One region of the Parageobacillus sp. VR-IP genome, then DNA from elsewhere that is predicted to be linked to it. Evidence: riboswitches for the same ligand, from Rfam matches in the RefSeq annotation. Region 1 holds a riboswitch; each other region holds the start of a gene.

The links. A riboswitch is a leader RNA that binds a small molecule or an ion and turns the genes downstream of it on or off. The one in region 1 is predicted to bind S-adenosylmethionine.
Region 2: linked by a shared signal. The riboswitch ahead of HT574_RS08445 (Na+/H+ antiporter NhaC family protein) and the one ahead of HT574_RS05845 (methionine ABC transporter ATP-binding protein) in region 1 are both predicted to bind S-adenosylmethionine.
Region 3: linked by a shared signal. The riboswitch ahead of mtnW (2,3-diketo-5-methylthiopentyl-1-phosphate enolase) and the one ahead of HT574_RS05845 (methionine ABC transporter ATP-binding protein) in region 1 are both predicted to bind S-adenosylmethionine.

What each region holds. Positions count from the first base shown of each region.
Region 1 is NZ_JABVYQ010000002.1:65,495-76,267, forward strand. It holds gene HT574_RS05835 (MetQ/NlpA family ABC transporter substrate-binding protein) at 1-366, opposite strand, end outside; gene HT574_RS05840 (methionine ABC transporter permease) at 383-1,051, opposite strand; gene HT574_RS05845 (methionine ABC transporter ATP-binding protein) at 1,041-2,069, opposite strand; SAM riboswitch class I at 2,166-2,274, opposite strand; gene HT574_RS05850 (SCP2 sterol-binding domain-containing protein) at 2,754-3,101, opposite strand; gene HT574_RS05855 (thioredoxin family protein) at 3,333-3,653, opposite strand; gene HT574_RS05860 (toprim domain-containing protein) at 3,661-4,011, opposite strand; gene HT574_RS05865 (YusG family protein) at 4,164-4,409, opposite strand; gene gcvH (glycine cleavage system protein GcvH) at 4,482-4,865, opposite strand; gene HT574_RS05875 (arsenate reductase family protein) at 4,946-5,305, opposite strand; gene HT574_RS05880 (acyl-CoA dehydrogenase family protein) at 5,360-7,144, opposite strand; gene HT574_RS05885 (acetyl-CoA C-acetyltransferase) at 7,209-8,381, opposite strand; gene HT574_RS05890 (3-hydroxyacyl-CoA dehydrogenase/enoyl-CoA hydratase family protein) at 8,496-10,773, opposite strand, start outside.
Region 2 is NZ_JABVYQ010000003.1:39,675-50,447, forward strand. It holds gene HT574_RS08400 (YdbC family protein) at 3-539, shown strand; gene HT574_RS19875 (transposase) at 743-1,063, opposite strand; gene HT574_RS19880 (transposase) at 1,178-1,798, opposite strand; gene HT574_RS08410 (transposase family protein) at 1,833-2,303, opposite strand; gene HT574_RS19885 (DUF6454 family protein) at 2,390-2,605, shown strand; gene HT574_RS08420 (hypothetical protein) at 2,946-3,323, shown strand; partial or broken gene HT574_RS20480 (IS3 family transposase) at 3,556-3,676, shown strand; gene trpB (tryptophan synthase subunit beta) at 3,868-5,034, shown strand; gene HT574_RS08430 (ABC transporter ATP-binding protein) at 5,532-6,428, shown strand; gene HT574_RS08435 (ABC transporter permease subunit) at 6,418-7,215, shown strand; gene HT574_RS08440 (TetR/AcrR family transcriptional regulator) at 7,215-7,892, shown strand; SAM riboswitch class I at 8,059-8,164, shown strand; gene HT574_RS08445 (Na+/H+ antiporter NhaC family protein) at 8,274-9,599, shown strand; gene HT574_RS08450 (YmaF family protein) at 9,984-10,361, opposite strand; gene HT574_RS08455 (sigma-54-dependent Fis family transcriptional regulator) at 10,718-10,773, shown strand, end outside.
Region 3 is NZ_JABVYQ010000001.1:340,898-350,707, reverse strand. It holds gene HT574_RS01900 (amino acid permease) at 1-328, shown strand, start outside; gene HT574_RS01895 (S9 family peptidase) at 638-2,650, shown strand; gene HT574_RS01890 (PduL/EutD family phosphate acyltransferase) at 2,693-2,884, opposite strand; gene HT574_RS01885 (MarR family winged helix-turn-helix transcriptional regulator) at 2,911-3,354, opposite strand; gene HT574_RS01880 (ZIP family metal transporter) at 3,628-4,359, shown strand; gene HT574_RS01875 (1,2-dihydroxy-3-keto-5-methylthiopentene dioxygenase) at 4,558-5,100, opposite strand; gene HT574_RS01870 (methylthioribulose 1-phosphate dehydratase) at 5,131-5,766, opposite strand; gene mtnX (2-hydroxy-3-keto-5-methylthiopentenyl-1-phosphate phosphatase) at 5,763-6,422, opposite strand; gene mtnW (2,3-diketo-5-methylthiopentyl-1-phosphate enolase) at 6,419-7,660, opposite strand; SAM riboswitch class I at 7,726-7,837, opposite strand; gene HT574_RS01855 (pyridoxal phosphate-dependent aminotransferase) at 7,990-9,183, opposite strand; gene HT574_RS01850 (carbon-nitrogen family hydrolase) at 9,280-9,810, shown strand, end outside.

The sequences.
Region 1 (10,773 bases):
TGAATAAATACCGATTGGCTCAATATGAATGCCGCCAGCGTTGACGAAGTCATATCCGTGTTCTTTTTTCTGCGATTCCAAATATGGAATGTGTTGGAAATAGTTCGCGTCAATTTCTTTATCCGCCAACGCTTTGTTTGGCAATACATAATCTTGGAATGTAACAATTTTTAAGTCAATGCCTTTTTTTCTTAAAATCGGTTTTGCTTGTTCTAAAATTTCGGCATGCGGAACATTGGAAGCTCCAACGACTAATTTCGTTAATTTTCCTTCTTTTTTGCCGTCAGCAGCGTTGTTATTGCCTCCGCATGCTGCCAATGCCAATACAAGAACGGCGGCAAATAATGCACTAATCCATTTTTTCATATCGATTTCCCCCTTTTTATCGCTTATCTATTTTGGAAGTGACAAAGTCACCGATAAACTGAATGACAAAAACAATCACTAAAACAAGAACAGTGGCGACAAACGTGACATCGTTATGATTGCGCTGGAACCCCTCCAAATAGGCCAAATTTCCAAGGCCGCCGGCGCCGACAACTCCTGCCATCGCCGTATACCCAACTAAAGCGATAGCCGTTACGGTAATTCCGGACACAAGTGCAGGCAGTGACTCTGGAAGCAGCACTTTCCAAATAATTGTTGCCGTTGATGCCCCCATTGCTTTCGCCGCTTCAATAACACCTTTGTCAATTTCGCGGAGCGCAATTTCCACCATTCTCGCGTAAAATGGCGCCGCTCCGATAATGAGCGCCGGCAGCGCGGCGTTGGCACCAAGAATCGTTCCAACCAACAATTTCGTAAATGGGATTAACAAAATAATTAATATAATAAATGGAATGGAACGGAAAATATTGACGATAGCAGCAATGATCATATTCGCCAGACGGTTCTCCCAGAGGTTTCCTTTTGACGTTAAAAACAAAAGCAGGCCAAGAATCGTTCCTAATATAAATGTCGCCACAACGGCGATTCCCGTCATGTAAAGCGTCTCGACCGTAGCCGCCCAAATCATATCCCACTCTACGTTCGGTAAGAGGTTAGCGAGCATCCGTAATCACCTCCACCGCCACTTGCTGCTGGCGAATATAATCGATCGCGCGGGCCACTTCCTCTTTTTCCCCATCTATATGAACAAACAGCACACCGTAGGCGCCTTGATGAGTTTGTGAAATTTTCCCTTGTAAAATATTTGCATCCACTTGAAACTGGCGCACAACATTGGCAATCAGCGGCTGTTCCGCAGCCTCCCCGACGAACGTCAATTGGATAACCGTTCCGTTCGGATATTTATCAAGCAGATGGGTAATCGTTTCTTTTGTTTCCTCCGGTTCAACAACTTGCCGCACAAATCGTTTCGTAATCTCTTGTTTTGGCTGCCGGAACACTTGCAGCACTTCGCCTTGCTCGACAATTTTTCCGTTCTCCATCACTGCGACGCGATCGCAAATTTTGCGAATCACGTGCATTTCATGGGTAATTAATACGATCGTCAATCCTAAACGTTTATTAATATCCACCAAAAGTTCCAAAATGGAATCAGTTGTCTGCGGGTCTAGCGCGGATGTAGCCTCATCGCACAATAACACTTTTGGATTGTTTGCTAACGCACGCGCGATGCCAACGCGCTGCTTTTGCCCGCCGCTCAGCTGTGACGGGTAAGCATGTTCTCTTCCTTGCAGCCCGACAAGCTGAATTAGCTCATCGACCCGCTTTTTCCGCTTTTCCTTCGGGATACCAGCAATTTCTAACGGAAAGGCAATATTTTCATGAACAGTTCTTGACCATAGCAAATTAAAATGCTGGAAAATCATCCCGATTTCCTGGCGAGCCTTTCGCAATTCTTTTCCTTTAATATTAGCCATATCCCGTCCGGCAACAATGACTTTGCCGCTTGTCGGTTTTTCCAATCCGTTAAGAAGACGGATGAGCGAGCTTTTCCCCGCGCCGCTATATCCGATAATTCCAAAAATTTCCCCTTCTTTAATTTGTAAAGAAACATGATCGACTGCAGTGACCGATCCGTTTGCCGCTTCATATATTTTCGTCACATTTTCCAATGTAATCATGCACATTTTCACCTTCCTTCATCTAGCAGAGCAGCCGTTCCAAAAAGAAAACCTTTCTGCTCGAAGAGAACAGAAAGGTAATCATTACCATTCCGTCTCTTATCTCCCAAAGCAGACGCTTTGTGTGAATTGGCACCATTTCAGCACATGTGCTGACGGTTGCCGGGCTTCATTGGGCACATCCCTCCACCTCTCTTGATAAGAGCGCAACAATCATATTATTCAATTACAAATCTTCAATTAATTACAAATTAATTTACGAATGTGATTGTATCATCTTATGTCGAATCATGTCAACAAAAAAATTTTTCTCCCATATTTTTCAGCAATCTTACTTTTATGATGAAACGGAAATATTCAAAGTAATCCACGTCGCAGCGGCAATGGTCTGCTCTAAATCCTCAATTCATTCATTGATGTTTTCCAATCCCAACAGACGACCAAATCCTCTGTTCCCCCCTTGATTTGTAATAAAAACTCTCTCTTGTCAGGGAGAGAAGGGGGACATGTTTTTGATCTTTTCGAGCTGTCTAGGTTCCTGGAATTAGCACCGTGTTAGGAAAATCGATTGCAGGATTGCACCGGGCACCCTCTCCGCCTTTTGTAATCAAAGTTTTTTCTGAATGGCAGCACTATTTTCTGCGCCTACGAATTTTTTGCATAGGAAATTATGTGAAACATTATTTAACAAACATATCGATATGGCTTGGCTAAGTGAAGCAATGACTCCAACAATAACATATGCCGGAAACTTCCGGAAATACACACTTCTTTCAGACGAATTTGCTGCTGCAATTTCATCCTTCCGCTTAATAGCGATTCCAATGCTTCTTTTGACCCGCGCACCGTTAATACCCGCCGCTCGTCTACTTCCGCTTTTGGGCTGATTTGATGTTTTGAAATGGCCACGACTGCTGTTTCCGTTTCGCACTCAAAGCGAACGTACAGCTCTTCTTCCGGTAAAATCGGCAATAGATGATTTAATGTTTGCATTCGTTCGGCAAGTTGGCTGACTAGTTCACGCATATTCATTTTATCCGCCTCCCCTTTGTTTCATTTATTTCCATATGAGCGAAAAGAATCCTTTAGAAAAAGCTCGACAAATCATTTAGAAAAAGAACAAAATTCCCGTCATTTCCCAAGAAATATGTCAAATGGAGGCAAAACAACTGCTGTTTTCAACGCGAGCGCCAAACACATCATAGGGGAGGGGAATCGTTCAAAAATCGTCGATGAACTAGTCTATCTTTGGCTTCAAAAAATCTAATGGCTGTTCGGCAACATCTCTTTTATTGTTTTATGCAAATAAGGAACAGAATGAAACGCATACCATTTTTTGACGATATTACCATGTTGAAATAAAAGAAGGCATGGAACGCTTTCAATTTTCCATGCAACCGCCCGCTTCGGTATATAATTAATATCCGTCTGGTAAAACGGAAGAAACGGAAACAATTCCTCGACTACTTCCAGCATCCGTTTGGCAAGCTGACAAGTGCCACACATCGGCGTATATAAATAAAGGCAAACCACCTCTTCATTGCGAATGACTTCATCAATCTCAAACGGCTCTATTTTTTTCATTGCTTATTCACCTTTTCAATAAATAATTCATATGCACATCAAAATTCGCACGCAATAATACTTGCGCAATATGCCAATTTGGCGCGGCTGCCACTTCGCGGTAGGCACGGTCAATATAAATATGCTCCGCTTCTGGAAACTCGCGGCGAAACTGCTTGCGTAATTTTTCGCCTGCTTCATCGGCATCGACTAATATATAAACGTCTTTATAATAAAGCTCGTCAATCAGCTCCTCCAGCCTGGCATCGCTGATTGTCCCGTTGGTGCAAATAATTTCCACCGGCTCATTTAGAATATTGGCGATTTTTTGTTTGTCAGAGCGTCCTTCGACAATAATCACTTTTTCGATTTCCGTCATAAACAATCACCTAAAGTAAATGTCGTTGTACTATTATTTTATATGACAACGGCGGCCATGGTTTCCGTCGCAGAAACGGGCGGGGCAAGCGCCGCTTCATGAACCGCATCTTATAAAAACAAGAAGAAAGCAACGGCAGCACACCGTTGCTTTTAGCACCAACCAGCCTCACCGTCGCAATCGACATACTTTTGATCTGGCTCAACGGTGACGGTCATTTCCTTATAAATTTGTCCATTTTTCTGTTCATATCCACTTTTTAACTGCAGCAAATGGCTTGCTTGTGAAAAAGGAAGATGGCCAATTTGCTCATTCCCCACATATAGTTCAACCGAATCACCGTTTATTTTGCCTATCACGCGATCGGTGATGTTGACTTGTCTTGTTTCTAATGCCATAGGAGCACCCCTTTTTGTCCATTCAGTTATGTATAGGGTGTCCATCTTTTTTATGATTCATGGCAGGAAGGTTTAACCTTCTTTTACCATTGCTTCATATTGCTCTGCTGTTAATAAATTATCGATCTCGCTCATATCTTTCGGCTCGACGACAATCATCCATGCTTTTTCATATGGGGATTCATTGACATACTCTGGATTGTCATTTAATTCTTCATTGACTTCAACGACTTTGCCGCTGATCGGCGCATAAAGCTCGGACACCGTTTTGACCGATTCCACGCTGCCAAATGGCTCATTGGCGGTAATTTCCGTTCCTACTTCCGGAAGTTCGACAAACACGATATCTCCTAATTCGGATTGCGCAAAATCCGTAATGCCGATGCGCACTTTGTCTCCTTCTACACGCACCCACTCATGTTCTTCTGAATAGCGTAATTCTTTCGGTGTATTCATGCTCGCATCCCTCCATATTGACAAAAAATATGTTCTTTTTCATCATAACCGATTTTACCAAAAAACTCACTGAATTCGTCTCATTCGTTGAAAAATTTTTCATATTGTTCCTCTTGGAACCCGACAAGGACATGATTCCCATCGGTTAAAATCGGCCGTTTGATCAACATGCCATCTGAGGCAAGTATTTCAAGAAGCTCTTCCTCGGAAGCGGTATTCACTTTTTCTTTTAACCCTAACTGCCTGTATTTCATACCACTTGTATTGAAAAATTTTTTCAACGGCAGCCCGCTTTTGCGATAAAGCTCTGTCAATTCCGCTTTTGTCGGGGGATTTTCGACGATATGCACTGCTTGTACGTCGATTCCATGTTCGTCAAGCCATTTTTTTGCTTTCCGGCACGTGCCGCATTTTGGATACCAATAAAACGTGAACGCCATCTTCACCCATCCTTTATATGCAAAGTACCAGGACAAGCCTGGTACTTTCCATTATTACACAATATAACGTTCGGCTGCAATGAGCGCGGCTGCGGCTTCGCGTTTTTTCGCAATGATGTTGATTGGCATGTAACGTGTCAACTTTCGCAAAGCGGACAGCATCATACGCAATGTGTCTCCTTCTTCCACGGCAATGAGCGTTTCTTTTGCATGTGCTTCGATTTCATTGAACGCTTCTTGGCAAAAGATTTGCGTATAAAGGATTTTTTGTTTGTTTTTCTCTTCTCCAGAGTTTTTGATCGCTTTTTCCGTGCGAAGCACCGCCGATTCCATCGCGTAAATATTCGCAACAATATCCGCAATATTGACTAAAATTTCTTGCTCTTCTTCGAGTTTCGGGCCGAATTTTTGTGCTGCCAATCCTGCCGCCATGAGCGCAATCTTTTTCGCGTTGCGCACTAAATATTTTTCTTGTTCAAGCACGCCGTCGCCGACTTCTTCTGGCACTAGCATCATTAATTCTTCCTGCAGCTGCTGCGCTTTTTGCAAAAGCGGCAACTCGCCTTTCATCGCTTTTTTCAAATACATTCCTGGAACGAGCAGACGGTTGATTTCATTTGTCCCTTCGAAAATGCGGTTAATGCGGGAATCGCGATAGGCGCGTTCAATTTCATATTCTTGCATAAATCCGTAGCCGCCGTGGATTTGTACGCCTTCGTCCACGATATAATCCAATGTTTCCGTTGCAAAGAATTTATTCAGCGAACATTCAATCGCATATTCGGCAATCGATTTGGCGATTTCTTTTCCTTCTTTTGCTTTTTCTTTATCCAAAAGACCCATCCGCTCATCAAATAAACCGACTGTACGATAAACAGAGCTTTCGGTTGCATACAAACGGGAAGCCATCGTCGCGAATTTTTCTTGCGTTAACTTAAATTGCGAAATTGGCCGTTTAAATTGCTGGCGCTGATTTGCATATTGAAGCGTAATTTCAAGCGCCCGTTTCGCGCCCCCAACCGCGCCGACGCCAAGTTTATAACGCCCGATATTAAGAATGTTAAACGCAATCACATGTCCCTTGCCGACTTCGCCAAGCAAGTTTTCTTTCGGAACAGGAACATCCTGTAAAATCAATGTCCGCGTCGACGAGCTTTTAATTCCCATTTTCTTTTCTTCCGCACCGGTCGATACGCCCGGGAAGTCCCGTTCCACGATGAATGCGGAGAAATGTTCGCCGTCTACTTTCGCATATACGACAAAGATATCCGCAAATCCAGCGTTCGTAATCCATTGTTTTTCTCCGTTTAAAATATAATGAGTCCCTTCGGCGTTTAATTTCGCCGTCGTTTTTGCTCCTAATGCATCGGAACCAGAACCAGGCTCTGTCAGCGCATAGGCGGCGATTCTTTCGCCGGTCGCAAGCGACGGCAAGTATTTTTTCTTTTGTTCTTCCGTTCCGAACAGAACGATTGGAAGCGACCCGATTCCGACATGGGCGCCGTGGGAAATCGAGAAACCGCCAGCGCGTGCCATTTTTTCCCCAATCAACGCGGAGCTGATTTTATCCAGCCCTAACCCGCCGTACTCTTCCGGAATGTCGGCGCTAAGCAATCCGAGCTCGCCCGCTTTTCTTAATAATTTTACAGAGCGGTCAAATTCATGATTTTCTAAATGCTCTAATTGCGGAAGCACCTCATTGACGACATAATCTTCCGTCGTTTTCGCAATCATTTTATGCTCATCGGTAAAATCCTCCGGCGTAAATACGCGTTCGCAAGGAATATCTTCGATAAGGAAGCTCCCACCTTTAATCGCGTTTTCCAATGTTTTTGCCATTTTTGTACTCCTCCCCTAAATTTTATATCGTCGAGCGGCGAACTACGCCGCCCGCTAGATCCAATTAGATTAATTCAAATACTCCCGCTGCTCCCATACCGCCGCCAATGCACATCGTCACGATGCCAAATTGCACGTTGCGGCGGCGCATTTCATAAAGTAGCGACAGCGTCAGTTTGGCTCCCGTGCAGCCAAGCGGATGGCCTAGCGCAATCGCTCCGCCGTTGACGTTGACTTTGTCTTCATCCAATCCAAGCTCACGAATGACTTGGATTGATTGCGAAGCAAATGCTTCGTTCAACTCGATTAATCCGATGTCGGAAAGCTCCAAGCCAGCTAGTTTCAACGCTTTCGGAATCGCCGCCACCGGGCCGATTCCCATTACTTCCGGCGGCACTCCGGCAACGGCAAACGAACGGAATTTTCCAAGCGGTTTTAAGCCGAGCGATTCTGCTTTTTCGCGGTCCATCACCATCACCGCCGCCGCGCCATCGCTCATTTGCGACGCATTTCCGGCCGTTACCGTTCCATTGATGGAAAATGCCGGACGAAGCTTGGCTAGTGCTTCCATATTCGTATCCGGACGGACTCCTTCGTCCTCTTCAAAAAGAATCGTTTTCTCGACTAGTTTGTTGTTTTCAATTTTGCTTACTGTCACTTCGACGGGTACAATTTCCTCTTTAAACTTGCCTTCGCGAATCGCTTTGGCCGCGCGCTGATGGCTGCGCACCGCAAACGCATCCTGGTCTTCGCGGCTGACGCCATATTTCATCGCGACTTGCTCTGCCGTATGCCCCATCGACATGTAATATTCTGGCGCTTCTTCGGCCAGCCTGGCGTTTGGGCGAATGACATGCCCCATCATCGGTACTAAGCTCATCGATTCGACTCCGCCGGCAATCACCGTGTCGGAATGGCCAAGCATGACGCGCTCTGCCGCATACGCGATTGCTTGCAGTCCAGAAGAACAATAACGATTAATCGTAATCGCCGGAACCGTATATGGGAGCCCGGCAAGCGCTCCGATGTTCCGCGCAATGTTCAAACCTTGCTCCGCTTCCGGCATCGCGCAGCCAATAATTAAGTCATCGATATTTCCTTCATAATTTCCTGCGCGTTTCAACGTTTCTTTCACAACAAGCGCTCCTAAGTCATCCGGTCGTACATGGGCGAGCGTACCTTTTTTCGCTTTTCCGACCGGTGTGCGCGCTCCAGCTACAATCACCGCTTCTCTCACAATCTTCCCCCCTATTTTTCTCAAGCGTTTATTTCCAAGCGCAGTTCGCCAGCGATGACGTTTTCATCGACAACACTATTTTTCTCAGCGGTTATTTCCAAGCCTCCCCCAGCATTAATTGCGGAGTGGTTTGCCTTTCACAAGCATATGCTGCATTCTCGCTTGTGTTTTCGGCTCGCCGATCAAGCTTAAAAACGCTTCCCGCTCTAAATCGAGCAGGTATTGTTCGTCTACTTCCGTTCCGTACGGAACTTTTCCGCCGGCAATGACATAGGCGAGTTTTTTCGCGATTTTCAAATCATGCTCGCTAATATAGCCGGAGTGGAACATCGATTGCGCTCCTAAAAGCAATGCCGCATATCCTGTTTCCCCGACGACCGGCACTTTTTTGCGCACCGGCGGGCGATATCCTTGGTCATACAAGGAAATGACCGCTTGTTTCGCTTCATAAATCAAATGGTCGCTGTTCATCGTAATGCCATCGCGCTGGTTTAAAAAGTTCAGTTCACGCGCTTCTGCTGCCGAACCGGATACTTTTGCCATCGCAATCGTTTCAAATACTTTATTGGCGATTTTTTGCAAATCGAAATCAATGCCGTTTGGCAGGCTGTTTAAATGTTTAATATACAGCTCTTTATTTCCTCCGCCGCCAGGAATGAGGCCGACACCGACTTCCACCAGCCCCATATACGTTTCTGCCGCTGCTTGAATGTGCGCAGTGGCAAGACATACTTCCGTGCCGCCGCCGAGTGTCATCGCGAACGGTGCTGCTACAACTGGCTTCGGGCTGTATTTAATGTTCATCATCGCTTGCTGGAACTGGCGGACAGCAAGCTCAAGTTCAAAGTAGTTCTCATCTTGCGCTTCCATCAGCATCATCGCGAGATTAGCGCCGACGCAGAAGTTTTTGCCTTGGTTGCCAATGACAAGCCCTTTATAATTACGGTCCACTTCTTCCAACGCATAGTTAATCATTTGTACGATATCCGTGCCGATTGCGTTGTTTGGCGAATGGAACTCTAATAAGGCGACGTCATCGCCAAGATCAATCAAGCTGGCGCCGCTGTTTTTCTTAATGACGCCTTTTTGCTCTTTTATGCGCTTAATGTGAACGGTTTTTAGATTCTCTTCAATAGGTTTATACTCTCCCCGGTCATAATAGAACACTTGCCCTTTTTCCGATTGATAAAAAGATGTAAATCCGTTGGCAAGCATATCGGTTACCCATGAAGGAATTTCCATGCCTTCCGCTTGCATTTTGCGAACGGATGGCTCAACGCCAATCGCATCCCACATTTCAAATGGCCCAAGCTCCCAGCCAAACCCCCATTTCATCGCTCGGTCGATGGCTACGATGTCATCGGCAATTTCACCGAGCAATTTCGCTGAATAAAGCAGAGCAGGGGCGGTGATGTTCCAAAGGAACGTTCCAGCGCGGTCATCGGCATATACAAGCGCTTTCAACTTATTGGCTAATCCTTTTGCTTGCTTGCTCATTTCCACCGCCGGAGTCGTTAATTTTTTGCGCGGCTCATATTCCAACGTTTCATAATTCAGCTCGAAAATCTCTTTTCCTTGTTTGACAAAAAAACCTTGCCCGGATTTGCTGCCAAGCCAGCCTTTTTCCAGCATTGCTTTCATAAAGTCCGGAACGCGGAACGCTTCTTTTTCTTCCCCCTCGACTTTTTCGAAAACGTTGTTGGCAACATGAATAAACGTATCCAAGCCAACGACATCAAGCGTGCGGAATGTCGCGCTTTTTGGCCGGCCGATCAGCGGTCCAGTAATCGAATCCACTTCCCCGACGCTATATCCGCCTTTCATCATTTCTCTGACCGTAACTAATAAGCCGTAGGTGCCGATACGGTTGGCAATGAAGTTTGGCGTATCTTTCGCCATGACCACGCCTTTGCCCAGCACTTCTTCGCCAAACATCTTCATGTAAGAAACGACTTCCGGATCGGTATCTTTTGTCGGAATAATTTCTAACAGTTTCAAATAGCGCGGCGGGTTAAAGAAATGCGTTCCTAAAAAGTGCTTTTTAAAGTCTTCCGAGCGTCCTTCCGCCATCGCCTCAATGGAAATGCCTGAAGTGTTCGAACTGACGATCGTTCCCGGTTTTCTTACTTCATCCACTCTCGCGAACACGCCTTTTTTGATGTCTAAATTTTCGACAACGACTTCGATAATCCAGTCTGCTTCGGCGAGGCGGTGGAAATCGTCTTCGAAATTGCCGACTTCAATCAGCGACAAATTCGCCTTGGACATAAGCGGAGCCGGCTTTTGTTTCAACAGCTTTTGCAGCGCCTGATTTACAAGGCGGTTGCGCACTTCTTTATGTTCGAGCGTTAACCCTTTCACTTCCTCTTCTTTCGTTAACTCACGCGGCACG
Region 2 (10,773 bases), on a different contig from region 1:
CAATGCTTTTGAAATGGATTCGATGTGAAGTGGATGAAGAAAAGAAAGCTGCGTTTTCCGCCGCGCAAGAAACATGGCGGGATTTGAAGGGATATCCCGGTTTTCTCGGACAAATAGGCGGCTGGAATGTTACAAAACCGCAAGAAGCGTGTATATTGGCGTTTTGGGAAAATCTTGATTATTATCAATCTTTTATGAGCAATAAACATGACGAAATTTTTGATAGAAGCAGGCAAAAAGGGACGTATCACAAAATCGCAGTGGACATGGTTGAAGTAAAACAGCCTGCCGAATTTAATCATATGATTATGTCCGAAGTGCTACAAAAAAGCAAAAAGCTGTACGTTATCCACTCGAACAGAATAAATGAAAAACAAACGCTTTCCGATAGGATAAAACAAGATAAACAGATATTGGCGACGTTTCTTTCGGAAAATCAATTTGCTGTTATATGTACGACGATGGAACTTTCTCAAAGTGAATGGAAGGACACGCCTCATACACAAGTTAAGCTGGAAAGTGTGTGGACGGTTGTTTGAAAAACGAAAGAAGCGTGAAAAAATGAAATTGTACATTGCTTCTAGTTTTGCCAACAAAGAAGCGGTTTGCGCTTTGGCAAGCCGTCTAATAAAAGAAGGTTTTACCCAAACATATGTCTGAACAAAAAAGGTTCTTACGTTCTTTTGGTGAATGATTACCTATCATCCTGTTGGGGGGTTCTATTGTTTTATTAAAATAATGATTACAGTCTATAGAGAACACGTTTTTCTAACAGAGCTAATCCAGCTCGGCTATACATCATTCGTTTAATAGTTTTCAACCGGTTGATTTGCCCTTCCAGCACACCATTGCTGTATGGGAGAAGAAAAGCATGTTTTACGGCCTGAAAATCACTGCGCAAACGCCGAGCATATGGATAAAACGGCTGTTTTGAATCCGAAAGCTGATGAAGCAGCCAACGTAAAAAATGATGGTAGTCTGCTTGACGAATCGCTTCGCGATAATCTTGAACCATTTCATAGATGGGGTGAACATTGGAGTAACTTTCCAGACATTGTTCCAAATCCATGATCTCCTTCTCAGAAAGTTGATGACGTGGAGTCCATATCCAATAAGCGGGTTGTTTCCTTGAGATACGATGTTCCAGCATCGATGGATCATTCCTCTTTCGGTTTTGTCAAATCTTTTCTACCGTGGTTCGTACCGCCGAAAACGTGACGGAATATCCTTCTTTGCGAAGAAAGGAGTCGATAGATGGAATGGTATGACCTTGCGCTTCTAACTCGATGACACGGTTCAAAAAAGGGGAAATCGATGTTTTTCTTCTTCGCCGATGAATTAGTGGTGGAGTTGTCATCTGGAGATATTTTTTTACCGTTTTCCGATCCAGCTTATATTCCTTCACAAGCCTAGAAATATTCTTGCCTGATTGATGAGCCATTTGGATTTCTTGAATGAGTGTCCATTTTTGTTCCTGGCGCTGCTTTTTCCTCTTTTTTGCCTTTGTCATTTCGATTTCATGAACAGATGTGTTCGATTCACTCCATGTCATCACAGAAGGAACGAGGGATAAAAGAAGGAAATCTAGTCTCTTCTTCGCATTCCCGATAAAATGCCATCGATCGTAAACATGAAGGATGGAAGGATTAGCATTGGCAATCCCTTGACGGAATCCTGTAAATCCATCCCGGCTCATCACTTGTACATGGGAATAGGTTTTCAGCCATTCAGTAAGTGTTTGCGGCAGCCGATTTAGCAAGAGAGCAACAGGATGATGACTGCAAAGATCACAAATTATCGCTCCATACGTATGGCCTTTTCGAAAAGCAAAATCATCGACTCCGAGGAAAGGGAGACACCTCTACAGGAATAGGAGTTTTGTGAATCATCGTTAACAATGAATCATGGCTGATAGGCAGATGAATCGCCTGTGCAATCTTTTCCGCAGCTAAACAACTCGTGGAAAAGGCAATTTGTCGCAAAGTGTGTTCTGCCCGAAGCGTACGACGGCCATGCGGCGCCAGCCAGTCATAACGCTCTGTAAACACTTTAACGGAACAAGAAGAATCATCACAAAACCATTTTCGAGAAATAAGCAGGAGTCGAACAGGCTGATCAGCGATAGGAAGATCTTGAATCACACGTGTATACCGACTATGCGGGCGAGAGGAAACATGATGACAGTCAGGACAGGAAGAAGACTCTCGGTTGCTTTTTACCGTTAAACGTAAATGATCACCGGCATCAGACACATCTAGTAACTCGATAGTTGAATCAAGAGGAGACCAAGAAAGGTTAATCATCGTTACAAACCCCTTTATTTTTATTATACCCATGTAGTTAATAGAAAGTTATCTCCCCAAATTAGCGTAAGAACCAAAAAGAAAAGATTCATCTACAATTTAATGCCTATCACCCGCAAGGAATGACTCGAATTGGAGACCTCTATTATATGTCCTCCGTGGAAATCATCGAAAAACCGGTGAAGTATGATTCCCGTAACCCGGTGTTTCTGGAGAGTGCTGGTCAAGGGCTCCGACTTTATGTTGTACCGGATGACGATGATGCGTCTTTGCTGGTGTATGAAACAACCAACCTTAAATAATAAACAGTAGGACCTGATAGAAGTTTGTATCGCAAAAAAAGAGCTATTCTTCTTCAAAAAGCATAGGAAGAATAGCTCGTTATATGATTGCCTCACTAAGAAACCCGGTGCTATTCCTTCTTCCCCAAAAGCCGCTTCATGAATGCAATAAAATATCTTCTTTCTTCTCTCCGCATGTGAACGTCCTGCCGTGATCGTTTCCACTTTATGTAAAAGATAGAGTGAATATAAAAACAATTCCTTTTTCCTAGATGTTTAGTATTTTATTACCTTTTATACAAATTAATGTTTATGATAACATCATTTTGTAATTTATAAATTAGCAAGGGAGTTGGAACATATGTGGAAAAAATCAATGATGGCTTTGCTTCTCGGTTTTGCATTCATTGTTGTATCAACGACGAATGCATATGCGGCAAGTGTTAACGTTTGGTTAGATCCCGGCGATTATGCAGACGGATCCAGCAAACTGTGGGTTCCTACAAACGGGAAATACAGGTGGGGTGTAACGGTGAATTCCGGCAGCTTGTATAGCGTAAGATATTATCTTAAAAAAGACGGTGTTACGATTAAAAGCGGAATTATAAGTCCTGGCGGGTCAATCGGTCCTTTAATCTATTCGGCAAATCCTGGAGGATACTACTCCCTGCACCTTGATTGCAACCCAAATGATTCGGATTTCGGTTGCAAAGCATACGGGTTTATTCAAAACTATTAATCACATAAAAAAGTGCTCATCTTAACATGATATGATTCCCTTTTAGTAGACAGAAAGAACCTAAATCTGTTTGCTATGGAGGGGATTTTTTTATGGACAAAAACTATGATATCGCGTTTAAGAAAAAAGCGGCGGATTTATACCTAAAAGAAGAGATGGGATACCAAACAGTGGCAAAAAGAATGAAGCATTGATTTTTCCATGGTTCGACGTTGGGTGAAACATCCAGGACACATTCCGCCAATTTTGCCAACTACTTCAAAGATATGGGATGAAGGCCAGTATGTCGAGAAAAGGAAACTGTTGGGACAAATGAATGCATGGAGAATTTCTTTAGCCAATTTAAGACAGAGTGTTTTCGTCTTGATTTTTTCCGCACCGCTTTATGTTTTCGAAACAGGAAGGGAACATTTTTCTTTTTATGTTCGTCCGGCTGGCTTGAGGAGATGAAATATTTATAAGAAAATACAGAAAATTTATTGACTTCCATGGGCGAAAGGAATATCCTAATTATGAAGTTTGAAAAGCAGAGGAGAGATGAGCAATGAGTTTAGTTCAGAGCAGAAAAGGGTATTTTGGCGAGTTTGGCGGGAGTTTCGTGCCGCCGGAACTGCAGGAAGCGCTTGATTACTTGGAAGAACAGTTTTTAAAGTACAAAGATGATCAAGAGTTTAATGATGAATTCAAGTTTTATTTAAAAGAGTATGTCGGGCGTGAGAATCCGCTTACTTTTGCAGCTCGGCTTACCGAGCGTTTAGGCGGGGCGAAAATTTATTTGAAGCGTGAAGATTTGAACCATACAGGTTCACATAAAATCAATAACGTCATCGGACAAATTTTGCTTGCGAAACGAATGGGAGCGAAACGCGTCATCGCTGAAACGGGGGCGGGACAACATGGCGTCGCCACCGCGACGGCTTGTGCGATGTTTGGTATGGATTGCACCATTTATATGGGTATGGAAGATACAAGACGCCAGTCATTAAATGTGTTTCGCATGGAGCTTTTAGGCGCAAAAGTCGTTCCGGTATCAAAAGGACAAGGAAGATTAAAGGATGCAGTCGATGAAGCGTTAAATGACTTTGTTCAAAACTATAAGGACACGTTCTATTTGCTTGGTTCAGCGGTTGGACCTCATCCGTATCCAAGTATCGTTAAACATTTTCAGTCTGTCATCAGCGAAGAAAGCAAGCGTCAAATTTTGAAAAAAGAAGGACGTTTGCCTGATGTCGTCATCGCTTGCGTTGGCGGTGGAAGCAATGCGATTGGAGCGTTTGCTCATTATCTTGATGAACCAAGCGTACGTCTGATCGGCGTCGAACCGGAAAAAGCGGCGACGCTTACAAAAGGTGTCCCATCCGTGCTTCATGGGTTTAAATGTTTAGTGTTGCTAGATGAAGAAGGAAATCCTCAGCCGACTTATTCGATTGCCGCTGGTCTTGACTATCCGGGAATCGGCCCTGAGCACAGCCATCTGAAAGTTTCAGGACGTGCCGAGTATTATACGGTGACCAATGAGGAAGTTCTTGAAGCATTTCAACTTTTATCGAAAACAGAAGGGATTATTCCAGCGCTTGAGAGTGCCCATGCGGTTGCTTATGCGCTGAAGCTGGCGCCGTCATTAAGCAAAGAGCAAATCATTATCGTCAACCTTTCAGGACGTGGAGATAAAGACGTGGAGCAAGTATTTCATATGTTAAAACAGGCATAAACGACTTGTGGAATTGTAATGTGTCAGGAGGCTGTCTCAGGATATGAGACAGCCTTTTTTATTTGGATAGCCAAGTGGCTTTAAACATTACCATAACAAGGCGGTTGGTAAGAATTACTTTCGCTAATGGCCATTGAAATATCTTACATGGTGTCGCAGGCATGTATTTGATTTAAGATTCTAATGATATGATATCAAGAAAAAAGAATGGCTATGTCAAAATAAATATATCAAGTCTAATCCTTGCCGGTCCGCCTGTGTAAAGGATTTTTTTATTATTCCACTCCTCATAGAAGAAATAAATTTCTTCCGTCATCTGTGGAGTTACACAGGACATTGAGACTAGAGAGCAAATGGTTTATGTCGTGTTCTTTGTAGGGATTGCTATCCACCGTGCAGATTTTTTTGAAATGTATTGACTTATGAGTCAATATTTCTATATAATGTAATTGACTGATCAGTCAATGGATGCAAAGCCACCCGAAGGAGAGGAATGTATGAAAATTGTAGATATCAAGAATTTGACCAAGACTTATAAAAAGAACCGGGGAATTAAAAACCTTACCTTTTCCATTGAAGAAGGAGAAATTTTCGGGTTTATCGGTCCGAACGGAGCAGGCAAGAGCACAACCATTCGAACACTGTTAAATTTCATTTATCCGACTAGTGGGAGTGCGACTATTTTTGGAAAAGATATCATCAAGCACTCAAAAGAAATAAGGCAAGACGTGGGCTATCTGCCGTCTGAAGTCCATTATTACGATGATATGAAGGTGATCGACTTATTAAAATACTCAGCTAGCTTTTATAAAAAATTTAATCCGAAGAGAATGAAGGAACTGGCGGAAAGACTTGACTTGGATCTCCATAAAAAAATCGAAGATCTCTCGTTTGGTAATCGAAAAAAGGTGGGGATTGTCCAAGCGCTTTTGCATGAGCCAAAACTTCTTATATTGGACGAACCGACAGGCGGACTCGACCCGCTGATGCAAAACACCTTTTTTGAACTTCTTGCAGAGGAAAGAAAGAAGGGGACAACGATCTTTTTCTCCTCCCATATTCTTTCTGAAGTGCAAAAGATGTGTGATCGGGTCGCCATTATTAAGGAAGGGGAACTTGTTAAAGTAGAAACGATTGAAAATCTTACGAAGAAAAATTTGAAATATATCACGATTACATTTGAACGAGCGGAACCAATAGACCTCAAACTGGAAGGAATAGTGAAGAAAGAAGTAAAAGGAAATGAAATAACGTTGCTTTACAGCGGGGACATAAAGGCGCTTCTAAATAAATTGAATGCCCTGCCGATTAAGGATTTGTTAATCGAAGAGCCGACTCTCGAAGAAGTATTTATGCATTACTATGAGAAGGGCGGGGTTGACAATGATTTTTAAGAGAGAGTTGAAACGAAATTTAAAATCATTAATCATTTGGAGCGTCGTACTCAGCGGTCTTATTTTATTAACGTTAAGCATTTATCCTCAGTTTGCCGAGCAGCAAAAAAATGTGGCAAAGCTGCTTGAGGCCTATCCGCAATCGGTAAAAAAAGCGTTTGGAATGAATGAGCTAAACATGGGGGATTTAATGGGTTTTTACGGTGTAGAAATCTATATGATGACTACCCTTCTGGGAAGTATATACTCGGCAATTCTTGCGTCTAATATCTTGGCCAAAGAAGAAAATGAAAAAACGATTGAATTTTTGTTGTCAAAACCTGTCACAAGAAGCCAAATAGTAACAGAAAAACTTCTGGCCGTTTTGGTAAATATTTTGATCTTTAACGGGATTACGACAATAGCAAGTATCATTGGATTTCAATTTGCAAAAGACCCGGATGTTCCGACTGACACGTTTAGTTTGCTAATTGTCGCAACGATATTGCTTCATTTGACTTTCGGTGCTATTGCCTTTATGTTGTCATCGCTCATGAAAAAAACACGAAATATCCTTTCCATCTCACTGGGGATTGTCCTAGCTGCCTACTTTATGAATGTGATGGCAGGGATATCGGAAGACTTAGAGTTCCTAAAATATTTCAGCCCGTTTAAATATGTGGACGCCGCCTCCATTATTAATGATAACAAGATTGAGCCTCTGTATATCTTTATTATGGCTGCGGTTATTTTGATTAGTATCTTCGCTTCATATATGGTATATAAAAAGAAAGATATTGCAGTCTAATGAAATTAGAGGTGTTAAAATTGTATTCAGCTTTTGAAAAGCAGCCTAAAGAAAAAAAAGACCTGATAATCAAAGTGGCCATCGAAGAATTTGTGAAAAATGGCTATGAAAAAGCCTCTACAGATGTCATTACGAAACGGGCGGGAATTTCTAAGGGGCTTCTTTTCCATTATTTTAAGAGCAAGAAAAACTTGTACCTTTATTTAGTGAATTATGTGAAGGACTTTCTGACGGAACTAGCAATGGAAGAAATGGAAAAAATTCAATCTGATGATTTCTTTGAAAGGATCAAAGAAATCGTCCTGTTGAAACAAAAACTAACGGTTCAGTATCTCCAAGAAACTCAGTTTATCACGGATGCCTTCACCAATCCTCCTGTGGCAGTAAAGGAGGAAATGGAAGAAATTATTAAGAAACATTACGAAGCTTATCAGGAAGATTTTTTACTGGAGCATGTTTATATTAAAGACCTGATCCAAATGGAAAAACTTAGAGAGGATATTTCCGTGGATACCGTGATCCGCATGACCATGTTGATTGCCGAACAACTGTCTAATAAGTATATGGCTATATACAAAAATAAGCAAATGGATGTCATGAGTGGTGTGGAGTCTTTGATAAGGGAACTGAATGAATATCTTAAGATAATGAAATATGGGATCTATAAACCAGAATAGATTTTTGCTTTCTTTTCCCGTGGTATTTAGCTACGGGATTTTTGCATATTATTTTAAGATTTGTTGAAAATTATTTAAAAATAAGACATTCTCAAGGTGTATTGCACAACAGATGAATATGTTGTAACCTTTTAGTTGTTTTTACAACAAAATACGACTGTTCATCTTCTTATCTAGAGAGGCGGAGGGACTGGCCCGAAGAAGTCTCGGCAGCGGACTCGTTTTCGAGTGCTGTGCCAAATCCAGCAAGCATCATGCTTGAAAGATAAGAAGGGTTTCTTATATAGATACGTATAAGGCCTCTTCTTATGTTCAGATAAGAAGAGGCCTTTTCTCTATGTGAATAGGCCCTTCGAAAAAATATAAAATGAGGTGGAAAGAGTGGAGTTAAAAAAAGGAAATCTATTTGCGTTATTTCCATTTGTCGTCTTTTTAGTGTTGTTCATTGGTGCAGGAATTGCTATGGGTGATTTTTATAAATTTCCAGTCATTGTGGCGATTTTGATTGCGGCAAGTATTTCGTTGATGATGAATCCGAAAGAGTCTTTAACGAAGAAGGTTGAAGTGTTCACCAAAGGGGCTGGAAATGCCGATGTTATGTTAATGGTCATCATTTTCTTATTAGCAGGGGCATTTTCGGAAGTAACCAAAAAAATGGGGGCTGTTGAATCAACGGTCAACTTAGCTCTTTCCGTTATTCCACAAAATTTATTAATAGTCGGTTTATTTATTATTGGATGTTTTATCTCCATTTCGCTGGGAACTTCTATGGGAACGATTGTAGCATTAGCGCCGATTGGAGTCGGAATCAGCGAACAAACGGATATTTCTTTGGCATTATCGATGGCAGCTGTCATTGGCGGTGCCATGTTTGGAGACAACTTATCTTTTATCTCAGACACAACGATTGCGGCAGTACGAACACAAAATACGAAAATGAAAGATAAGTTTAAGGTGAACTTTTTCATCGTTTTACCAGCAGCCATTATCACCATCGTTCTTTTCTGGATATTTCCTGCTGGAGAGCAAGCGGAAATGACGAATCAATCTTTTAATTGGATAAAAATTTTGCCTTACCTTGGTGTATTGGTGACTGTATTAATGGGTGTCAATGTACTAGTTGTGTTAGCAGGCGGCATTTTATTAGCAGGGATCATCGGCCTTCTTGATGGAAGCTATAATGCAATGGGCCTCATTCAAGCCATCGGTGACGGGGTCGCTGGAATGCAGGAATTGTCATTGCTTGCGATCTTAATTTCCGGTATGGTGGAAGTCATTAAACATAACGGTGGAATTGATTATTTACTTCAATTAGTAACAAGAAATGTAAAGTCGAAAAAAGGAGCACAATTTGGTATCGCAGGATTAGTGAGTTTAACAAATCTTTCAACCGCAAACAATACGATTTCCATTTTAATTGCTGGCCCACTTGCGAAAAACATTGCAGATCAATATGACATTGATCCGCGTAAATCTGCCAGCATATTAGATATTTTCTCATGCTGTTTCCAAGGGCTCATCCCATACGGTGCGCAAATGCTTTTAGCAGCAGGTGTTGCTTCCATTTCACCATTAAGCATTTTGCAGTATTCATTTTATCCAATCTTAATTGGAGTTTGTGGGATGCTTGCGATTGTGTTTGACTATCCAAAATTGAAAAAGCCAAAAGAAGTGAAGGTGGACTTACAAGCGAATAAAGCGATATAAAGAAAAGGTCTCTGATATGGAGACCTTTTCTTTATGGGGGTGTTCTGATATGTGAGCGTTTCCGTTTGTGAGATGATTTCCTTCTTTACATAACCACTGTCCAAAATAGTGGCTATCACTACATAAACAAGTCATAGTTGCTCCGTCAAAAAATATATTTTTTCTTTACTTTCTCTTTAAAATAGTCTACTACGATTTTGTGAAAAGCCAGATGAGGGACGTGGCTGTTTGTTTTTCATCATTCGATTGAACCCCTGTTTATTCTGTTAGTGGTTTTTCTATGATTTAAGTTAGGATGGAAGTATGCAAAAGCTCACTGACTTATACCATTATCACATTATTTTGAGGCAACAACTTGATACGAGGCTTGGTTAACATCGAGTTTTATCCACCGCTCGTTCTTCCTCTGTATCGATGTGAGTGGGGAATTCGTCCGCTGATGGTTGTAACACCGGAAAATTCGTGATAATGCCCTCCGCCTGGAAGTGGAATAGCCGGTCCGGTAACGCCCCTTATCTCATGTCTATGTCCATCATCGAAGGAGGTAAATGTAAAATAACGGTGTGTATGCGGAACACCGCTTGGCGCAGGTTCTGTCACGCCAACAAATTTATGGCTATGGCCTACGTCAAAAGAAGTAACCCCAGAGAATTGGTGAACATGCACAGGCCTGCCATCCCAAGTAGTAATATACAGGTTATGCGAGTGATAGGAGTCGGAATCATCAGAATGAACCAAGTATCCGCTAACAGGTATCTCCATCGTTTTTTCCCCTTTCATTCATTTTCCGTATATCATATGATGATGGGCGTCGAGATGTTATGGGGCAGTATCAGATAGATTTATTTGTTTACCAAACAAAAGAAGATAGTACAGAAAATGAATTTAAAGTAATCAAAACAGCTGTCAAAACTGATTACCCAACTCAATCCGTTTTTTTGGCATAATACCAATTTTCAATGCTACAATATAGAAAAACAACCAGGATGGACCGGGTTGAACGCTTCAAGCATCGACAATATCCCAAGTCTAATGTTGCTTCATTTTGATAGTGAAAAGTAACGAACTAGTTCACGGATAAACCACTAACCCTTAACGTGCTGCGGAGGTGTTTTGGCGTGAACAGTCGGCGGGAGGATGTCAAAGAAATGTGGAAGCGCTTTATTTTTGAAAA
Region 3 (9,810 bases), on a different contig from region 1:
AGTTTCCAACTCGATGTCAGCGGCGTTTGACTTTGTCATTTACATCGCGACATTAGCGTATCTCGTCCCGTATTTTATCGCCTCTGTCTTCCAATTAAAGCTGACGCTGACTGGCGAAACGTACAAAGATGCGGCACGGGGCCGCATGATCGATGGGATCGTTGCCGTTCTGGCAACCATTTATTCCATCTGGGTCATCATCGCCGGCACCGCCGATATCAAAACGTTTATGCTTGGGGTTGCCCTGCTTTTAAGCGGCATCATCTTCTACCCGCAAGTGAAAAAAGCGGCGCAGCAAACAAAAGAAAAACAAAAAATGTCGGCATAACGAAAGCGAACGTCCGAAAGCCGCGGGCGTTCGCTTTTTATATTTTTCTCTTTTCTTCTCCATCAATCACTATTACCTCCGAATCTATCAGCCTTGTCACGCGGCATGAAATTTGTGCTTCAAATGTTTGCAGCCGCTCTTCTATGGAGCAATCGACCGGAAACACATCCTCTCGGCCTAATGCGGAAAGATTATTCGTCCGTTAGGTGGTTACCTTATCATACCATTATTTTGCCATGTTTTAGAAGGAAAAGTAGTTCGTTTATCGAAATACTATAGAGAAAATTTTTAAAAAAGGAAGTGTCTTCGATGACTGTACGGGACGCAAAGAAAAAACATCGCGGCATCACCTCAGAAGATTTGTTTCGCATCCGCTTTGTGAGAGACCCACAATTCTCCCCAGATGGCGAGAAAGTCATCTTTGTGCAAAAAACGATTGATGACGAACGGGAATATCGCTCCCACCTTTTTCTCCTGACATTAGCGGATGGCAAAGTGAGACAATGGACGTTTGGAAAAGTAAAAGACTCTTTTCCGCGTTGGTCCCCAAATGGAAAAATAATCGCGTTTCTTTCCAACCGCTCCGGCAAAACACAAATTTGGATTCTTCCGACAGACGGCGGGGAAGCGCGCCAGTTAACCGCATTAAAAAACGGAGTGCGCCACTACTGCTGGTCGCCGGATGGGCGGTTTCTCGTAGCACTCATTTCGCTTGGCAAGGAAGAAACGCCGGAAGAGCGCGAGGAGCAAAACAAAAAAGAGAAAGAAAAACACGAGCTGACACCGCTTGTCGTAGAGCGGCTGCAATATAAATCCGATACAGCAGGATTTCGCGATGATAAACAGGATTTGCTTGTCCGCATCGATGTAGAAGCAGGCAAGATTCAAGCTCTGACAGACGGCGATGACGAAATCAGTTCATTCGCCATCTCTCCTGACGGCAAAACAGTCGCATTTGTCGCCAATCGGAGCGATGAACCTGATTTTACGTTTGCGCGCGATATATTTCTTCTTGACATCGACAGCGGAAAAACAACAAAAATCACAGATGGAAACGGGTTTTTCACTTCGCTGTCCTGGTCTCCGGACGGAAAAACGCTCGCGGCGATTGGACATGAACTCGAATATTTAGGCGCTACGCTAAATCGAGTGTGGATTTTCGATCTCGCTGGTGGAAAAAAACGGCCGCTTACCGCCAATTGGGATGTCCATGTCGGTGATGCGATGGTAGGTGACATGCATTCCGATGCGCCAGGTCCTGGACTCATTTGGGATAAAGAAGGAAACGGTGTGTATTTTCTTGCTTCCGAACGAGGGCGCGTTAACCTTTATCATGTAGCGTTGGACGGAACCATTACACCATCTGTAGTCGGCGAATTCCATCTGTATGGATTAACGATTCACCCGCATCAACATATAGCGATTGCGGCAATTAGCGATCCAACACATATTGGTGACTTACATACTATTTCTCTTCATGATGGGAAACGAAACAAGCTGACAAATGTGAATAAGGAGTTGGAAGAAGAGATTATCCTTTCCAAACCGGAGACATTCACCTATCCATCCCGTGATGGCTGGACCATTCAGGGCTGGCTGATGAAGCCCCCTCATCTCGAACAAGGGCAAGAAGTGCCGCTCATCGTCGAAATTCACGGCGGTCCGCACGCAATGTACGGTTTTACTTTTTTCCATGAAATGCAGGTGCTTGCGGACAAAGGATATGCGGTGCTGTTTACGAATCCGCGCGGCAGCCATGGCTATGGGCAAACGTTTGTCAACGCGGTGCGCGGCGATTACGGCGGGATGGACTATGCAGATATTATGAGCGGCGTCGATTATGTGCTTGAGCATTTTGATTTTATCGATGAAACGCGCCTGGGCGTCACTGGCGGAAGCTATGGAGGATTTATGACCAACTGGATCGTCGGACATACGGACCGCTTTAAAGCAGCGGTAACGCAGCGCTCGATTTCAAACTGGCTCAGCTTCTATGGTGTGAGCGACATCGGTTATTTCTTCACAGAATGGGAAGTCGGCTGCAATGTGTGGGACGATCCGGAACGGCTTTGGCATCATTCTCCGCTGAAATACGTAAAAAACATTCAAACTCCGTTATTGATTCTCCATAGCGAAAAAGATTACCGCTGCCCGATCGAACAAGCTGAGCAGCTGTTTATCGCGCTGAAACATTTAAAGCGGGAAACGAAGCTCGTCCGCTTCCCGGAAGCAAACCATGATCTTTCCCGCAGCGGCCCTCCGGCGCTTCGCCTTGAGCGGCTCAATCATATTGTCGAGTGGTTTGAACAACATTTGACATAAAACAAGAGTCCCGTAACTGGGACTCTTTATGGCGATGAATATTTATGGAATTAACTCGACATAATCCCCTGTCTTCAGCCCTGCCGCATTCGCTTCATCTGTATCAATATGCATATCGAGCGCAAAGTTTCCACTGACGCGGACGATGACTTCATCAAAAATTAAGGCTCGCTTCCCTTGTGTTTTTACTTTTACCCAGATTTTTGAAAATAAGTGGCTGCTTATGGCAGCCACTTCCACTTATGTTAAACGATCGCAAATTATTCCCTTTTTGCTCCGTATCCCAACTTTTTCAATAACGAAATCGCCTGTTCCTTTTCTTCCGCAGTTAAGCCGGAAACGGTTTCGTGAATCGTCTGCGCATGCTCCGGAAAAACCTTTTCGATAAACGCTCTTCCCTTTTCCGTGATCGAAGCATACGTGACGCGACGGTCTCTCTCGCATGCTCTTCGTACAATCAACCCTTTGCTTTCGAGCTTATCGACCACATAGGTAATGCTTCCGCTCGCGAGCAAAATTTTCTCCCCGATTTGCTGCAGCGGCTGATCCCCTTTATGGTAAAGCAGCTCTAATACGGCAAACTCGGTTGGATTGACGCCGAACGATTGAATCGATTTATTCACTTGGTCATTAACAGACCGATAGGCTCTTGATAAAACGATAAACAATTTTAATGATTGTTTAATGTCCTTCTCCCTCGCCATTTGCAATCAAATCCTTTTGTCGCTAAATATTTATAAAGGCATGTCCCGTTGCTTTCCGCAAAACACCGTTTTCTTACTTGCATTATACTTTAACTATTTGATACGGCGCAAATGTTTTTTAAAGCAACATGGGCGGTATCATACTCGTAACTTGGTGACTTTTGTTTATTATATTAATGTATGAATATGTTCTGTTTATGGTTTGGGCGGTTATCACATTCGAGCGGAAAACGCATATGGTAAAAATACAGGAGGCACGGAAAGGGTGATTCGATGAAACAAGTATTAATCGGCAGTATATTGTCGGCGTTATCGACTGGGCTGGGAGCAGTACCGATTTTATTTTTGGCGAAATCGATTACCCACCGCTGGCGCGATATATTGCTGGCGTTTTCGGCAGGCATTATGACAGCGGCTTCGATGATGAGTTTAATCCCCGGAGCATTGCAGGCAGGAGGCTTTGCCGCCTTAACGGTTGGACTTTTTCTTGGCGTTCTTATTTTAACAGTTTTAGAAATGACCGTGCCGCATATCGATTTAGAGCATACGCAAAAAGAAATCCAGTTTGATGAAAAGGCGTTGCTGATTATCGCGGCGATTACGCTACATAACCTTCCCGAAGGATTGTCGGTCGGGGTCAGCTACGCCTCCAATGCAGCGGAGACTGGTAATTTAATTGCGCTGGCGATTGGCTTGCAAAACGCGCCGGAAGGATTTTTAGTCGCTCTTTTTTTGATTAACCAGCAAATCGGAAAATGGAAAGCGTTTATTATCGCCACGTTAACCGGTGCAGTGGAAATTGTCACTTCTTTGCTCGGCTTTTATTTAACCTCCATCTTTCACGGGCTGGTTCCGTATGGACTTGCCTTTGCCGCGGGGGCGATGCTGTTTATTATTTATAAAGAATTGATTCCGGAAAGCCACGGGGACGGACATGAGCGAACATCCACCTATTCGTTTATCATCGGCATATTATTTATGATTTTTTTAGTCGAATCGTTTTAGTCAACTACCCCTCCACTTAAAGCCTAGAGGCTTTTGAAGAGGGGGCTTGTAACTCCCCAGAAGTGCAATGCTTTACTCAAAAGAAAGGAGGAAGGCGCATTCCTTCCCCACTTACTCATTTCATTCATTAAAGTGGGGTCTCCTGCGCTAAAACGATGAAACACCCCCCTGTCTAAAGAAGACAGGGGGAGATCGCCATTACTGGCCTACCTCTTCTTTTTCTTCATACGGATGGGCGACCCAGCCGGACGGATCGATAAACAGGCGGACGGCGACGACTTGGCGGTCGTCCATTAAGGTGAAATAATGCGGGTTTCCTTCCGGCACGGAAATGACATCACCCGCTTCAAGTTCGACATCAAAATAACCCGTTTCACTGTCCCCTTTGATGATAAAAATGCCATGGCCAGCAGTAATAGCGCGCACTTCGTCTTCCGTATGAATGTGCACTTGTTCAAACTTTTTCAACAGTTCATCCAAATTCGGCGTCGCATCCGATAAGGCGACGATATCCCACGTTTTGTAGCCTCTTCTCGCCGCCAAATCTTCAATTTCTTCTTTAAACGTCGCCAAAATTTCCTCTTTTTCTTCGTCGGTCAATACATATTTGTCGCGCAAATGTTCCGGCAGTTTGTTAATGTCCCAATGCTCATACAACACGCCTTGTTTATTTAAAAAGCTGCGGACATTTTCATCCCCTTCAATCACTTCTCCCGTTTTTTTCACTTTGATTACTGCCATTGGAATTTCCCCCTCTATCAATTTTATGATTTAATCAACCGGCAGCACAGCGGTCTGCTTCAGCAGCAGCCACTTGACGTGCCAGCTGAACAAAAACTCCCACGCTTCTAAAAACTTCTTTGCCTCAAACGCATCCCGCCCCCAGACGGTAATGCCGTGATTGCGGATCAACACTGCGCCGGCATCCTCGTTGACATGCTTGGCGAATTCCTTAGCCAGCGTCGGAATGTGTGCGTAATTTGGAATAATCGGGATGCGGATCATCGCATCTTCTTCCCACAGCCCGAACGCTTTAATGATTTCTTGGCCGGAAAATGCGGCTTCCCCTTTATTTCCGTACAGCTCGGAAATAATATTATTGTCAACTGTATGGACGTGGAGGATGCAGCCGGCATTGGTCCGATTATAAATTTCCACATGCAGCAGCGTTTCTGCGGACGGCTTTAAATTTGTATTCTCGACTGGCTTTCCAAATGCGTCAACAAGCAAAAAATCCTCGTCGGTCTGCTTGCGCTTGTCTTTGCCGCTTGCGGTGACGAGGAAAGTAAGCGGCTCATCCGTCACCTTGATGGACAAGTTGCCGCTCGTAGCGAAAAACCAATCGCGCTCTGCCAGCTCTGCCTTGACTTCGGCCAGCTCCCTCCATTTTTTTACAACGATGCTCATACGTTTACCTCCATCGTCTGCAAAAAATGAATGACATCGAAAAACGTTGTAAACGGCGTGTGCGGAAGATCGAGCTCCTGACACTTGTCTAGCAGGAAATCGCGGGCAAAGACGTGGTCAGCCCGCTTCGCTACTTCCAAATCCGTAATCGAATCGCCGATCACGATATGAAATGCATCCGGCACCGCCAGTTTTCTCAACAAAGACGGCTTGCAGCAGCCGCAGCCGTTTTGACACTGGTCATCGCACGCATGCGGCCAGGTGATGCGGATCGTCTCGCCGCTGAAATCAGAGCCGTTGCAAAAGATGCGCTCTTTGTCGACCAGCCCTTTTAATAGCGGATAGACAAAGAAGTCGATGCCGCCGCTGACGACATAAAGCGGAATATCATGCTCCTTCGTAAATGCGACAAATTCGCGAAACCCGTCGCGAAGACGGGCGGTCTGCAAAATGAAATCCGTAATTTCTTCCTTCCGACTCGATGGGAGCAGGGAAAACATTTTCCCCACCCCTTCCTGCACGGAGATGCGCTGCGCCAATATATCGTCTTTTAACGTTTCCCACTCGGGCGGCGCAAACTGCTTCATAATCGCGATAATGTTATCATTGTCCGTAATCGTTCCGTCAAAATCGCAAAAGATCACTCGTTTAGTCATGATGTCACCTCTACTGCACCCCATAAGTCGATCGCTTTTTGCAACGCCTCATTTTCGCGGGCTGCCTCGTGCAAAGATTTGCCGGCAAGTGCCGCATCGATGGCAGCTCGGAACGCTTTGCCGCCGCCTGCCGCTCCGTCTGGATGGCCGTGGATGCCGCCGCCGGCGTTGACGATGCTATTGACGCCGAAATCGCGGAACAGAAGCGGCACCAGCCCTGGGTGAATGCCCGCTGACGGCACCGGAAACGCCTGTTTCAACGGCTCCTTCTCATCCGTTAATTCTTTGGCGATGCCAAGCGCCTCTTCTTTGTCGAGCGCGACGCTTCCGTACGGCGATGGGAAAAGGACAAAGTCGGCCCCGGCAAGACGAAGCAGCTTGCCAAGCAGTAAGGACGCTTTAACACCGTAAAATTCCGACGGGGTAAGCGCGCCGCTGAACGCCGGATGAGCCATAATCGGAATGGCGATCTCTTCATCCTCGCGCAATCCTTGCAATACGTCCAAACCATAGGTAAAGACGTTAAACAGCAATACATCGGCGCCTAGCTCCACCGCACGCTTTGCTTTTTCTTTCAATTCGAACGTTTTGCCGGTTAAATTGACGGCATATAACGTCCGTTTCCCCGTCTGTTCGTACACTTCGTTGAGCACCGCTTTGCCTGCTGTAATCCGTTTTTCAAACGGCAGCAAATCGCTGTCAAATACAATTTCATCATCCTTGACAAGATCGACACCGCCAAGAGCCTGCTGCTTCAGCTGTTCGGTTAAATACGCTAAATCGCGGCCGATAATGCCTTTAAAAATGCTCATGAGAAGTGGACGGTCATATACATTGGCTTTTCGGCGAATCCCGTCGATGCCAAAGCGCGGTCCCGGAAATTGTTTCTTCCAAGCGTCAGGGAGCGTTACATCTAGCAATTTTACCTCACCGTCTAAAGACAGCTTGCCGAACACCGTTGCCAAAAGCGCCGGAATGTCAGCGCTGAAATTGACTGTCGGATAAGCGATTTGCACGATCGCGCGCTTCAGCCGTTTGCCAAAATACTGATTTGCCCGTTCGCTTTCTTCCAGCTCTTGTATATGGACGACTTCCCCCTTGTGTTTGCGCAGCTGCTCTTGTTCCAGCAGAGGCAGGTCGGTCCATGTTCCGACCGTTAAGCCAAGAGCGATTCCTTCTGCTTTTTTCTTTATGTCTTTCTCGTCATGAATAACATAGGTGGCAATGACTTGACTCATGTTCATCCCTCTTTCTCTTCATCAAAAAAGCCTCTTCATAAGAAGAGGCATTGAAATGGACACTCTTCTTATCTCTCAGCGTTTCCGCTGCAAGAATTAGCACCGTGCTTCGCGATCACCGCCAAGCCGGTTGCCGGGCTTCATTGGGCTTGTCCCTCCGCCTACTCTTGATAAGAATGCTTTGCAATATTGTATTCACTTTTCAAACAATTCGTGCTCACAAATTTTCACAAATTTTATAGTAAGAATGCTTACAATATTGTATTCGCTTTTCAAACAATTCGTGCTTGCAAATTTAATTTGAATTATGACAGTATTTTTTGACGTTGTCAATCACTTTTTTCGCTTTTGAAAAGACAAAGCTTGCCAATCCGCTCCGCTGCTTCCTGCAGACGGGCTTCGCTCGTCAATAAGCCGACGCGCACGTAGCCTTCCCCATGCTCGCCAAATCCGATTCCCGGCGCGACAGCCACATGCGCTTTTTCAAGCAAATAATCGGAAAAACGTTCCGACGTCCACCCATGTGGCACCGGCAGCCACGCGAAAAATGAGCCTTTTGGAGGCGCAACATCCCAGCCGATTTGCCGCAATGCCGCTATAAACGTATTGCGCCGCGATTCATACAAGGAGACAAGCTCTTCAACGCAGCGCTGTGAGGAAAGAAGGGCGGTTGCTGCCGCTTCCTGAATCGCACCAAACAGGCTGACGTATAAATGATCCTGAAGCAAATTAATCGCCGCAATCACGCTTTCATTCCCGACGGCAAATGCGACACGCCAGCCCGCCATATTATACGTTTTCGAAAACGTATAAATTTCCACGCCGATGTCTTTTGCCCCTTCTGCTTGAAGGAAGCTAACCGGTTTTCTTCCATCAAAGCCAATCGCACCGTAAGCAAAATCATGGACGACGCAAATCCCGTGCTTGGCGGCAAACGACACCGTTTCCTCGAAAAATTCCTGCGAAGCAGTCGCTCCGGTTGGATTATTTGGGTAATTTAAAAACATAAGTTTGGCTTTTTCTGCAATATGGCGAGGAATGTCACTATAATCAGGCAAAAATTCGTGTTCGGCACGCAATGGCATCATCACCATTTTTGCACGCGCCAGCGCAATCCCCGACCAATAGTCAGGATACCCCGGGTCAGGAACGAGCACGATATCACCAGGATTCACGAGGCATTGCGGAATCTCGACAAGCCCCGCTTTACCGCCGAACAAAACGGCGACTTCTTTTTTGGGGTCAACGGTCACGCCGTATTCCCGTTTGTAAAACTCGGCAACTGCCTGTTTCAAAAAAGAATACCCTTGAAACGGCGAATATTTGTGATATTTCGGGTTTGCCACCGCCTTTTGCATCGCTTCGACGATATGCGGCGGTGTCGGCTGATCCGGATTTCCTTGCCCTAAATTGATGACATCGTATCCTTCCGCGATTTTTTTGGCTACTTTCGCGACTAATGAGGCGAAAAACTGCTTTGGAAGCCCTTCTAACAGGTCGGATAACGGAAATTGTTTTGTCATGCTTAACACCTTCTCAAAAATTTCTTGAAATTCTAGTGCAACATCATATATCGTAAAAATCAAAATGTAAAGTAAAATTTTTTGAGGTGAATACGAATGACATTAAAAATTGCCTGCCTGCAGCTGGATATTGCCTTTGGCAACCCGCACGAAAACGAACAGGTTGTAGAAAGAGAAATAGAAAAAATTGCAAAAGAACGTCCGGATGTCATCGTTCTTCCTGAACTATGGACGACCGGTTATGACTTAACCCGCCTCGATGAAATCGCCGATGAAAACGGCGAACGCGCGAAAACGTTCATGACAAAACTGGCAAAATCGTACCGCGTCCATCTTGTCGCCGGTTCAGTCGCCAAAAAAACGGCAAAAGGCGTGACAAACACGATGTATATCGTCGACCGAAACGGCACGGTCGTTGGCGAATACAGCAAACTGCACCTCTTTCAGTTGATGGATGAGCATCTTTACCTCCAGCCTGGGGAGGATACCGGCTTATTTACGCTCGAAAACACCTTATGCGCCGGTGTCATTTGCTATGACATTCGTTTTCCGGAATGGATCCGCGTCCATGCGGTCCAAGGGGCGGAAGTGTTGTTTGTCGTTGCCCAGTGGCCGCTTCCTCGCCTT